One region of the Halobacillus sp. GSS1 genome, then DNA from elsewhere that is predicted to be linked to it. Evidence: predicted binding sites of a transcription regulator. Region 1 holds the regulator's gene; each other region holds the start of a gene.
The links. The regulator LexA, encoded in region 1, represses DNA repair genes until DNA is damaged. The targets are predictions, from matches to a motif close to CGAACATATGTTCG.
Positions count from the first base shown of each region.

Region 1 (4,290 bases):
CAAGAAAGTTCTGAAGCTGAATGATCAGCCAGATAATGAGGTATATGATGAGGATCAAGTGAAGGAAGTACACAATGAACTTACCGAAAAAGAACTTCGTCGTATGCTGCAACGAGAACTATTCACAGCGGGAAGACAAGGTAAATTAGCAATCAGGCAGGGAGAAATGTCGAGGTTCTTCCATTAATTTTGTGTTGAGAGGAGAAATTCAATGGGTTTAACAAAAGAAGAAATCTACAAAAAAATCGATGAGGAAAACGTCAAGTTTATCCGCCTTCAGTTTACGGATATGCTTGGTACGATCAAAAACGTGGAAATCCCACTAAGCCAGTTGGATAAAGCTATTGATGGCATGATGATGTTTGACGGGTCCTCCATTGAAGGATTCGTTCGTATCGAGGAGTCTGACATGTATTTGGTTCCAGACCTGGATACGTTCGTCGTTTTCCCTTGGACTTCAGAAAAAGGGAAGGTCGCACGATTCATCTGTGACATCTACAACCCAGACCAAACTCCTTTTGAAGGATGCCCGCGCTACAATTTAAAGCGTAACATCAAAAAAATGGAGAAACTCGGCTTTTCTGCTTTCAACATTGGTACAGAACCTGAATTTTTCCTATTTAAATTAGATGAAAAAGGCGAACCGACGATGGAGTTGAATGATAAAGGTGGCTATTTCGACTTGGCACCGACCGACCTTGGTGAAAACTGCCGTCGCGATATTGTCCTTGAGCTTGAGGAAATGGGCTTTGAAATCGAAGCCTCTCACCACGAAGTAGCTCCAGGTCAGCACGAAATTGATTTCAAATACGCAGATGCTGTCAAGCATTGCGATGATATCCAAACATTCAAACTCGTCGTAAAAACCATTGCACGGCAACATGGTCTGCATGCAACATTCATGCCTAAACCATTGTTCGGTGTAAACGGATCGGGTATGCACGCGAACATGTCTCTTTTCAATGAAAAGGGAAATGCTTTCTTCGATGAGAAAGGGAAGGAACAATTGTCAGAAGTCGCTTACCAGTTCACAGCAGGCATCATCAAGCATGCAACGAACTTCACAGCCGTGACAAATCCTACCGTCAACTCTTACAAGCGTCTTGTACCAGGCTATGAGGCTCCATGTTATGTTGCATGGTCCGGTCAAAACCGTAGTCCACTCGTACGCGTACCGACATCCCGTGGGTTGAGCACAAGAATCGAAGTCCGCAGTGTGGATCCTTCAGCGAACCCATACATGGCGATGGCGGTCCTTCTTGCTGCTGGACTTGATGGCGTAGAAAATAAACTGGAAGCACCTGCTCCTGTCGACCGAAACATTTACGTGATGGATAAAAAAGAACGGGAAGCGCACGGAGTGAAAGATCTCCCAGCCACTCTATATGATGCATTGGAAGAGCTGCATCAAGATCCAATCATGGTAGAAGCTCTCGGCGAGCACCTGTTCGAACACTTCATTGAAGCGAAGGAAATCGAATGGGATATGTTCCGCACACAGGTTCATCCGTGGGAACGCGAACAATATCTACAGACATATTAAATATAAAACCCTTGAAGTGGTTTACTTCAAGGGTTTTTTTGTGTTTCAAGAAGGATTCTCTTTATGATCGAAAATAAGTGAAAACTTTTCCCGTAAAAGTCATAGGGCTTGATATAAATAAAGAAAGAGGCGAGTTTATTTAACTCGCCTCTTTCTTTTAGTGTACGGTCCTGTAAAGGCCGACGACTTTCCCTAAAATGGATACATCCTGTAGCAGGATCGGTTCCATTGTTGCGTTTTCAGGCTGCAAACGAACGTGATTTCTTTCCTTGAAGAAACGCTTCACCGTGGCTTCTTCGTCTTCAGTCATCGCGACAACGATGTCACCGTTCTGGGCGGTTTGTTGTTGTCTCACAATCACCATATCTCCATCAAGAATTCCTGCCTCAATCATACTTTCACCCTGTACGATTAGTACGAATGTGTTGTCATCCGACCCTGCAAGTGTATCTGGTAAAGGGACATATTCTTCAATGTTTTCAACAGCAGTAATCGGTGAACCCGCCGTGACTTTACCGATTACTGGAGCGTAAGAAGCTTCACTTCTTGGGATGCTGTGATCTTCTTCTAATTCAATCACTTCAATGGCACGAGGTTTGGTCGGGTCGCGTCTGATGTATCCTTTTTTCTCCAATCTGGATAAGTGACCATGCACAGTCGAACTTGAAGCAAGACCAACGGACTGGCCGATCTCCCTTACGGATGGTGGATATCCTTTTGCTAAAACTTGTTCTTTAATAAAATCTAGTATTTCCTGCTGCCGCTTTGAAAGTTTACTCATAGATTAGCACCTCGTACATAGGATTATAGTAACCACATTGTACCACTTATATTTCAAAAATACAAACACGCGTTCGAAAAAACCATTGACAAGAACTTGTGTTCGTATATAATGAGAAGTAACAAACACGAACACAGGTTCTTAAGAACGTTCGTTCTAAGGAAAACGGAGGGGTTATCAATGTTTAACAAATTATCTAAGCTGGATTACACCTACATTATTCTTTTTATTGTGAGTTTTATCATTCTCTATTATTCTATGGTCACAGCTGTATAATAGAGAAAGAGAGAGGAACATATACATTGAAAGTGATTTTATATTGCAGAGTAAGTACGGAAAAAGAAGCTCAAGTGACTTCATTAAAACGACAAAGAGCTGAATTGATATCCATGGCGGACAGTCATGATTTCGAAGTTGTTGATTGTATTGAAGAGCAAGCTAGTGGTTACGATATTGAACGTGAAGGGATTTTCCGCATGCTGGAATGTTTTTCTTCCGGGCGTGCGGATGCCTTATTGATACAGGATGAAACACGCTTAGGCAGGGGAAATACGAAGATTGCTTTATTCCATCAATTAAACCGGTTGGAGATCAAGGTGTACTCCCTATCTAACCAGGGGGAGCTCCAGTTATCGGAATCGGATTCGATGGTTTTACAGATTGTCGGCATCGTAGAAGAATACCAAAGGAAGATACATAATATGAAAATACGGCGTGGGATGAGAAAAGCGGTTGAGGGCGGCTATGATCCATCCGCCAACTTATCCAATCGTGATCAGGCACCCGGACGTGAGAGAATCGAGTTTCCCATTGAGGAGGTTGTTCGGTTAAGGAAAAATGATTTGACCTTCAAAGATATTGCAGCGACTTTGAGAGGTTTGGGATATGACGTATCAAAAGCTACGGTGCATCGTAGATACAAGGAGTACCTATCGCTTGAAAAAGAAGAAGAATCACGATAATATTAGATATACGGACAAGGATCTTTGGATTTCTTGTCTTTTTCATGTTTTTACGATCCAGACTATGAGTAAAGGAGAAGGATCTATGTTATCAAAAGAAAAAATTAATCGTATAAATGAACTAGCTAATAAATCTAAGCAGGAAGAGCTCTCGAAGGAAGAAAAAGCAGAGCAGCAGAAGCTGCGCCAGGAATATTTGAAAAATGCCCGTGCATCCTTCAAAAATCAGCTTAAAGGTGTGACCGTCATTGATCCGAAAGGGAATGACGTAACTCCAGAAAAGCTTCGTCAAATGCAAAAGAACGAGAAAAAGAATTAATCCTGATCATTCGTCCGTATTCGATAAAATTTCGAATGCGGATTTTTCTTGTTTAATTCCTTGGATAAGGGGGAAATTAGGTCTGAGGCTGTGCGAAATTTTGCACAAAGCTTGTTTCGAAACGATTTTCATTATAGGATAATACATGGTACATATACCTGAAAAGAAAGGGGAATGTTGAACATGGCAAACAGCCTTGAACAAACATCAATCAATACGATTAGAACTTTAACAATCGATGCAGTAGAAAAAGCAAACTCCGGCCACCCGGGGATGCCAATGGGTGCAGCGCCGATGGCGTATACGCTATGGACTCAGTTCATGGATCACAATCCAAAAAACTCGAACTGGTTCGACCGTGACCGTTTCGTCCTATCAGCTGGACACGGATCTATGCTTCTTTACAGCCTGCTCCACCTATCTGGTTATAATGTGACGATGGACGACCTTAAGTCGTTCCGTCAATGGGATTCCAAAACCCCTGGTCACCCAGAGTTTGGTCACACAGACGGTGTAGAAGCAACTACAGGTCCCCTTGGACAAGGTATTGCAATGGCGACCGGAATGGCGATGGCTGAAGCTCATCTTTCTGCGAAATATAATCGTGAAGGTTACAACGTCGTTGACCATTACACATATACAATTTGCGGTGATGGTGATTTGATGGAGGGAGTATCACAGGAAT
Region 1 covers NZ_JAFLHE010000001.1:312,389-316,678, forward strand. The annotation lists gene J0K78_RS01560 (MerR family transcriptional regulator) at 1-187, shown strand, start outside; gene glnA (type I glutamate--ammonia ligase) at 212-1,543, shown strand; gene lexA (transcriptional repressor LexA) at 1,701-2,324, opposite strand; gene J0K78_RS01575 (YneB family resolvase-like protein) at 2,627-3,286, shown strand; gene J0K78_RS01580 (DUF896 domain-containing protein) at 3,372-3,605, shown strand; gene tkt (transketolase) at 3,789-4,290, shown strand, end outside.

Region 2 (4,290 bases), 580 kb from region 1:
GCCAAGAGAACCGGGTTGCGGCTTTTTCTTACTCATACGGTCGCCCCTTCTTTCACGTCTTTGATCGGGATGATCGGATTCAGGATGCCATCCGGGCTGGAAAGGCGGAACGTGCCTCTCATGAAATCAAGCTTCATTTCTTTTTTGAAAAAAGTGGCTTGCTGATCATCGATAATGACGGAATAATCATCATTTTCTACTTTGAGATCTGTAGGGCGTTCTTCTTTTTCCAAACGAATGGTCGGCAGTCCATTCACGCCGCATCCACATCCTTCGGTGTCATAAAAAAGACGGATGAGTGGACGCTCGGGATCCTGAATGTGTTCTAGCTGCTGCTTCGCCTCTTCTGTGATGCGTAGTTTCATCGTTCATCCCTCCTGTTTCTTCTATTGTAAGAAAACTCAGCTTCAGAGGCAACGGTTATGTTTATTCTGCATAGTGTCCACCGACCAGACGACTGCGGTGGCGGGCGGTTCCTGCATTTGTCCAGGACACTGCCCGGAGAAGCATATCCTGTCCGTAACGCTCGCGAATCTCATCCATCGCATAGCCGAGGTCCCTTTTTTTATCGCGGCCGTCATCAAACAAGTCCAGTTGGACATTGGCATCTTCTGTAATGTTTCCAAGAGTCACGGAGATGCGGCGGACGACTCCGCCATTATAAAAGCGTTGGAACAGGGTGAGACAGGCGTGATAAATATCCATCGTAATGCTCGTCGGATGTTCAATAGATACAGAGCGATGAAAGCCACCCGCCCCTTCACTTTTGCTATAGCCGATCCCAAGAGAAACCGTTCTCCCTGCATGGCCTTTTTTCCTTGCACGTCGAGCGACTTCTTCACACATCTCGAGGATGACGTACTTTACTTCTTCAGGATCCTGGTAATCGCGAAGGAGAATCTGACTTTTCCCATAGCTCACCTGACCGTGAATAATCGGAGCTCCGGGGTCGGACAAGTCGATACCATTCGCGTGGTAGTACAGCTGGTTTCCCATCACACCAAACGTTTTTTCCAGACGATCGAGCGGAAACTTCGCCAATTGCCCGACAGACCAGATGCCCATACGATTCAACCGATGCTCAAGCCGCGGGCCAATGCCCCACATTTCCGACAAGGGAGCGACCGGCCATAACTTCTCTTGAAAGTCATCAAACGTCCAGCGGGCGATGCCTTTCTTTTTTGCTTCAAGATCGAGACAGAGTTTAGAAAGCAACATGTTTGGGCCAATGCCGATCGCTGCATCCAGGTGGAACGTTTCTTTTAATTCATCGACGATCATTTGAGCCGTTTCTTCGGGGACACCGAATTTCCCTTTATTATCTCCTACCTCTAAAAAGCTTTCATCGACGCTGTACGTATGGATCTTTTCTTTCGGGACGAATTTGTGAAAAAGGTTCGTCACTTGAGTAGACACTTCCAAGTATTTTCTCATTTGCGCGGAGACGATGACAATTTCCGGTGCGGAAGGAATTTCGAACAGGCGGCTACCTGTGCGGATCCCATATTTCTTTTTCATTGCCGGGGTCGCTGCCAATACGACACTCCCCTTCCGGTTCGTATCCGCAACTACAGCAAGCGGGACTGTGAGCGGATCAAGCCCGCGGTCAATGGCCGCACAGCTCGCATAGAAACTCTTCATATCCACACACAAAATCCCCCTGTCCGGATACCTCCCATAATCGATGCTCGGATGCCCCATGTCGCCTCCACCTCCTTTACCTAGTATATCCTCATTATGCGAATATATGTTCGCATTTGCAAGTGGCAATTCCTTCTACCATTTCCTGTCTGAACAGGTTTTACATATATTGGTGTGCCAGGTCATACAGATTTTCCCACATCACTCAACCAAAAACCTCTTCCCTGAGTGGGAAGAGGTTTTTGGTTGGGGGCCGTTATTTTTTGTTGAACTGTTTTTGCATGAGTTTTTCCATCGCGACTGGTGCGAGGGAGTAGACTTTGCTTCCGGAGTCCATCCAGGAAGGCATATTGATTTCCCGCTGTTTCGTGAATAAATGGTGGACGACAGTCCTTGCTACACGGTTCGGATCAAGCATAATCTTATCGACCGACTTCTCATACTTTCCGCTCGGGTCCGCTTGTTGAAAGAAATTGGTCCTCACAGGTCCTAGATTAACGGAAGTAACATAGAGACCTAATGGCTCAACTTCCATCCTTAAAGCATTCGTAAACCCTAAGACTGCATGTTTAGTCGCTGCATAGACCGCTGATTTAGGTGTGGCAATTTTGCCTGCCTGTGATGCTATGTTGATGATGTGTCCCTCTCCATGCTGGACCAAATGAGGGAGCAGCTGATGCGTGGCACGGAACAAGGACTTCACATTAACCGAGAGCATACGCTCAATATCCTGCCAATTCGACTCTGCTACATGATCGAACACGGCGATTCCCGCATTGTTGATCAGCCCATCAATGGATCCATGTTCATAGCAAATCCGGTCAATCGTATCTTTCCATTCTGCATCATTTGATAAATCCGCAGGGTACCATGGACATTTGACACCAAAGGCCTCTTCAATCTTCTCGGCGATGATTTCCAATTTGTGGGCGGTCCGTGCCACAAGAATCGGCGTGCCGCCTTCCTGCGCGACGTGTATCGCGAGAAATTCGCCAATTCCGCTTGAGGCTCCCGTGATCAATACTTTCTTTCCTTTTACTCGTTCATTCATCCAAATCACCTATTTGCTTGATAGAATTTCTCTCCGTCTACGTAAGAAATCTTAAGCTTTCCTACGCTCTCTAAGTAGTCCAGTTGTCCGATTGTTTCAGACATCGTCAAACCGAATTGATTCTCGATGTGTTTCGGAAAGAGACGCTTGCATACGTCATATGCACGTAATGGGCCCTCGCTAAACATCAGAAGCACCTTCTCTGCCCGCTGTTCCTGTTTTTTCAAACGTTCGGGAATCAGCTCGTGAGCATGATTGAAAATTTTCCCGTGCCCTGGATAAACTGTACTGATTTCCCACTGCAACAACTTTTCCATAGAATGGCGATAATCAAGCAAAGGTCTTGGGCGCGCCTCTCCTTTGTTGTGAGGTGGCTCAAGTAAAGGGTTCGAAGAAATATGGGACAGCAGGTGGTCTCCACCGATCAACGCCCCGTCGCCTTCTCTATAAAAGGACAAATGGCTCTGGGCGTGACCGGGCGTTTCAATCGTCACCCATTCTTCATGACCAGGCACCCGGTCACCTTCGATCAATTCATGTGTAAGCTTTCCTTCTGACGTCCACTTCAACGTTTTCCTCAATCCTTTTAACAATGGAAAAAAGCGCTCAGGCACTCCAGATTCCTTGTACATGCCTTTGAAAAATTCCTCATAATGAGAGAAGTAGGCTTCGTCACGCTCAAGCCATGGCTTCAATTTCGTGTGGCCGGCGATGGTATTCACGTCCGGTAAGCGTTCCACAAGCCCCATATGATCCGGGTGATGGTGAGTCAAAATCACCTGTTCAATATCTTCCGGCTGGTAGCCCGCTTCCTTTAACTGATTAACTAAGGCTTTCCAGCACTCTTCCGTCTTCACACCTGCATCAACCAGGGACAGCCGGTCACCTTTCACCAAATAAACGTGAACATCCCCGACCGCATAAGGGGTCGGCAATGTGAATTGTGTAATGGTATCCTTCAATGTCTTCATAACACTTCCTCCATACTGAATGATCATTCACTTTTCTACATTGTAGCATGATTGTCAGATCTTTTCCTCCTATATGACAAAGATTACGAACGTCTCATTATTCATAATTCTTTTTCTAGTGGGACTTTTTCCAAAAGACTTCAAATAAAAATTACTTTTCATTATACTTTAACGCGTCATTGTAAATTTTAAAGAAATGTAAAGGTCAATAAGGAGGAAGATCATGGAACAACAAGAAAAGAAAGGGTTGACAATGCGCATACTCGACTGGATTGAGCGTGTCGGGAACAAATTGCCTCACCCTGTCACATTGTTCGCAATATTTGCACTCATGGTTGTCGCCGCTTCCTGGATCTTCTCCACGTTGAACGTGGAAGTTGAAGACCCAGCGACTGGCGAAACGTTACAAGTCGTCAACTTGCTTTCCAGTGACGGCATTCAATACATGTTCGAAAGCATGGTAGAAAACTTCGTAGGCTTCGCGCCGCTCGGTACCGTTCTTGTTACGATGCTTGGTATCGGAATAGCTGAACGCTCAGGGCTGATCAGTGCGATGCTTCGTGGACTCGTTACATCCGTACCACGTTCATTGATGACAGCAGCGCTAGTCTTCGGTGGTATCATGTC
Region 2 covers NZ_JAFLHE010000001.1:895,922-900,211, forward strand. The annotation lists gene J0K78_RS04755 (YqkE family protein) at 1-36, opposite strand, end outside; gene J0K78_RS04760 (iron-sulfur cluster biosynthesis family protein) at 33-365, opposite strand; gene J0K78_RS04765 (Y-family DNA polymerase) at 427-1,701, opposite strand; gene J0K78_RS04770 (SDR family NAD(P)-dependent oxidoreductase) at 1,898-2,692, opposite strand; gene J0K78_RS04775 (MBL fold metallo-hydrolase) at 2,698-3,663, opposite strand; gene J0K78_RS04780 (AbgT family transporter) at 3,887-4,290, shown strand, end outside.
Region 2: J0K78_RS04765 (Y-family DNA polymerase) is a predicted target of LexA. The motif match lies at 1,741-1,754, and genes of this name have one in related genera.

Region 3 (4,290 bases), on a different contig from region 1:
TTTCAATAAACATGCCGAGGACTTAACTTTGACAGAAGCCTCTATGTTAGCCGGAATCCCAAAAGGACCAACCTATTACTCGCCACTCGCCAATGCTGAACGAGCAGAAGCAAGACAACAGCAGATTTTAGCTGAAATGGAAGAGAACGGCTATATTACTTCCTCTGAAAAGAGAGCAGCGGTAGAAGCAAGCATCTCTTATGCAGACGATGAAGAAGAAGAAACCCGGGAGGTTGCTCCTTATTTCCAGGACCAAGTTGTTACAGAAGCCGCTCAACTGCTTGATGTAGACAGAGAAAGTATCCAGACAGGCGGCTACCATATTCACACTACTTTGATTGAAGAGCATCAACGGATTTTAGAAGAGCAGGTAAAGAGGAATATTCCAACGAGTGAAGAGATCCAAGTCGCATCTGCTGTAATGGATGGCCATTCTGGCGCAATTACGGCTCTTGTCGGTGGTAAAGATTATGGGGAAAGCCCGTTCAACAGAGCTACACAAGCGAAACGCTCCGTCGGTTCAACCATCAAACCTTTCCTGTATTATGCAGCGCTCGCGGAAGGATACTCGCCTGTCACGATGAAAGAGACACAGCCTATTGAAATTGAAGTAAAAGGAAAAACAGAACCATATATTCCATCGAATTTCAACGACCAATATTCAGAAGAACCGATTACCATGGCTCAAGCGCTCGCTGTTTCCGATAATATTTATGCGGTGCAGACCCACATGGATATCGGACCAGAAAAACTAGGAAAAACGATGAAGACGTTCGGCGTTGAAGGAACCTTCAAACCTCATCCTTCCCTGGCTCTCGGGTACTCCTCCATATCCCTTTTCGATATGGTCAGTGCCTATGGAAAAATGGTGAAAGGAACGGAATCCATTGAAGGCCATACAATCGCTAAAATCACAGATCGACATGGGAATGTCTTGTATGAATACCAACCGGCATACAATAAAGACGATGCTGTCGATCGGGTACGAGCGTTCACTGTTACCCACATGATGACAGGGATGTTCGATCCGGTCTTAGATGCCGATTATGCCTCTGTCACAGGTACTCCGATTAAAGGGAAGCTGACACGCATGTATGGAGGGAAATCCGGAACCACTGACAACGACAGCTGGATGATCGGATTCAGCCCTCAATATGTCTCCGGGGTATGGGTCGGATATGATGAAGGCAGTAAGCCACTCGCAGATTTCAACGACCACCGGTATGCCAAAGCCATATGGGCCGATACGATGGAGAAAATACATGAGAAAGAGCCTACCGCAGCCTTCATACCACCTCCAGGTGTGAAAGGGGTCTACATCGACCCGGAAACCGGCTACGTAGCAGGCCCCAACTGCCCGCAGGAACGATTAGTGTACATGGAGGAATCCGATATTCCTAAGGATGTTTGCGGCGGCGACGAAAGCAAAGATGTTGATGATGAATTCAAAGATGATCCGTGGTTCAAAGATGTAGTGGACTGGTTCTTCTAATGTGTTTTGGATCGCTTTGGCGTGATTTGTGCTTCCTTTGGCGCGATCCATGCCTCCTTTGGCGCGATCCATGCCTCCTTTGGCGCGATCCATGCCTCCTTTGGCGCGATCCATGCCTCCTTTGGCGCGAAAGGTCATCCTCACAACGGATGACCTTTCGCTTTTTCTTTACCAAACTATGGCTCAGTTTTCAAAATAAAAAAAGACAGAGAAAACGACCGGGGGAACCGGTCGCTTTCTCTGTCCTAGTAAACATGTATAACCCATGTGTTACTTAATATATTACCCTTATCGCTGATTCGTCAAGATTGGGCGTCTGAATTCTTACACTTTTTTCATGAACATTTTGTGAACAAAAAGTGAACAACTTACAAAATGGCAAGGTCAGCGATGTCATCCAAACGGATACGGACCCTCTCCTTCGTCTGTCCATCAACCCCTGCTACCGTGTGACTGCTTCGATTCACATGGGTCACCTTCATCCTTATGTCTTCATATTCGAAACCATTGTGAACCCTAACCTGGACAGTAAGATTGTCTGTTAGCGCCCTCTGCAAAAGAAAGTCAATTTCGACAGCTTTCTGTTCATCCATGATTCCCTTTTCTACCCGCTGATCTTCTTTCCAAAGTTTTTTCACCATCTCCACATGCTCCGGTAACATGAGCGATGTCCATTTGATCGTCCCGCGATCACGATTCCGGTTATCCATCATTGGTTCCCTCCACCACGAACATTTGTTCTTATTCTATCATAAAAGAGGGAAACGTAAACTGGAATTTTCATACTTAGTCAAACCGTCCCATATCCACATGCGTGTCTCTTATCCAGGTGAGAAGGAGGGTATGCTTCACCTACTCCCTTTCTTTGTTTCCTGCATTCGCTTTTCTTTGATTTCCGAATACGAATATACAACTCACATAGATCACGAAGGCGCCTGAAACAAACCATAGACCTGATGTTAAATATTCATGATCTGCATAAAAAGACCATTTAAACAGGAAATGCAGAATTCCTGACACCAATCCCACAAGGGCAATCACAAAATGAAACACCACATCATCTTCTAAAATCCTTTTCATATGATCTCCTCCTTTCTTCTACAAAAAATCAAATGAGAAAGAGGGAAACCCCGCAGATTCCCCTCTCACTGTAACGACGCTATAAACTTGCAAACATCAATTATTGTACATCTAGAGAGTCTTTCAATTCCTGAGCCGTGTTCTCCCATAATTCTGGTTTAAAGTCACGTAAGTATCCACCGAGCAGCTTCTTCGACTTCTCATCAAGGTGATCGACCACAAAGCGACCCTTCAAGGACTTATCCATGTGGTTCACATGTTCAGGCATCAACTTGTACCCGCGCTTGATGGACCTGTCCACAATAATCTCACTTGCAGCTACGCCGTGGTAACACGGTTTTCCTTCCTGGTGATCGACCGTTACCCAAGCGATCCAATATTTCAGTCCGTTTTTAACGACTTCACGATCAGTAATGAATTTGATGCGTTTTTCCACTTTACTACGCGCGTGAAGAGCCCCCATATCGACATAGGCTTCGTCTTCATTAGGGTCCACAATAACCGGGGTCATATTCTCTAAACTGATGGAACCGACACCATAACCTCCGTGTCCATCCGTGGAATCATCTTTAATGATTGTGAATTGGTTCTTCTTTTTATCGCTGCTTTCGCCTTTGTTTTTAAATTGATCGAATTCTCTCATAAAGCGATCCTCCTCTTCAATCGTCCTCTTATTTTGTCCCATTTTAACATACAAAACAGTTCTTGTTAGAACAGACGCTTCATGAATGATTGATCAAACGTTTGTTTAATCTTTCATATTCCCTTTTCAACATGGAAAACACCACAGTATCCTGGAAGCTCTCCCCATCAAAATCTGTTTCCCTTAATACTCCCTCTTCCTGGAACCCAAATTTATTCAAGAGCCTTCGTGATCCCTCATTTTCAGCAAAGATGTCTCCGACAATCCGATTGAGGTGCAGCGAATCAAATCCATAAGGGAGAACTGTAAGAAGGCCTTGTGTCATAATCCCTTTCTTTTGGTAATCCGGGTGAATGACGGCCCCCATTTCTGCTTTCCTATGCCAAAGATTCAGTTTATGAAAACGGAACAGGCCCATACATTTCCCTCTTTCATCCTCAATCACCCATGGAATTTCTTCTTGCTTATGAAACCCGTCCAGCCTTTCTTCTACATAAACTTCCATCTCCTCCAAAGACAACACAGGGCAGGGAGTGGTGTACTTCATCGTATCCTGCCGGCTCATGAACTGGAACAAAGGAGAAGCGTCGGAAGTTTTCAGTTCTCGTAACTTTATCTTTTCCATTTTAAAGACAGGAATATGATTCATATTGACTTTCTCCTATACCCATGGTCATCCCGTGATTCATCAATCCTCTTCTGTTCTGGCACAAACTCAAAATCCGCTTCCTTAAGGGATTCAGGCATTCCTCCGAGCGTTTCTTTTCTACGGAAAATTTTCTTGACCCATGTATTCTGCTCTACCGGTACACCGACACGCCGCTGTTGAACTTCCTTAATCCCCTGTACAATCAACTGCATCGCGACAATCATCGCCATGAAGCAGAAAAGTGTAGGGATTATGAGCCACCAACGCCCTGTCATCAATGAATCTTTGGCGGCCCCGATCATCCCGGACCATTCATAGGTGGTACTCGTTGGTGGGTCTGCCACAAAATCATAGCTTACCTTTGTCCCTCCAAAATATATATCAAACACGCCCAGATGGATGAAAATAAGCAGCGTTTGGATGAAC
Region 3 covers NZ_JAFLHE010000006.1:69,360-73,649, reverse strand. The annotation lists gene J0K78_RS13150 (transglycosylase domain-containing protein) at 1-1,492, shown strand, start outside; gene J0K78_RS13145 (YolD-like family protein) at 1,861-2,205, opposite strand; gene J0K78_RS13140 (hypothetical protein) at 2,345-2,572, opposite strand; gene J0K78_RS13135 (YwhD family protein) at 2,673-3,215, opposite strand; gene J0K78_RS13130 (GNAT family N-acetyltransferase) at 3,295-3,864, opposite strand; gene J0K78_RS13125 (ABC transporter permease subunit) at 3,861-4,290, opposite strand, start outside.
Region 3: J0K78_RS13145 (YolD-like family protein) is a predicted target of LexA. The motif match lies at 2,221-2,234, and genes of this name have one in related genera.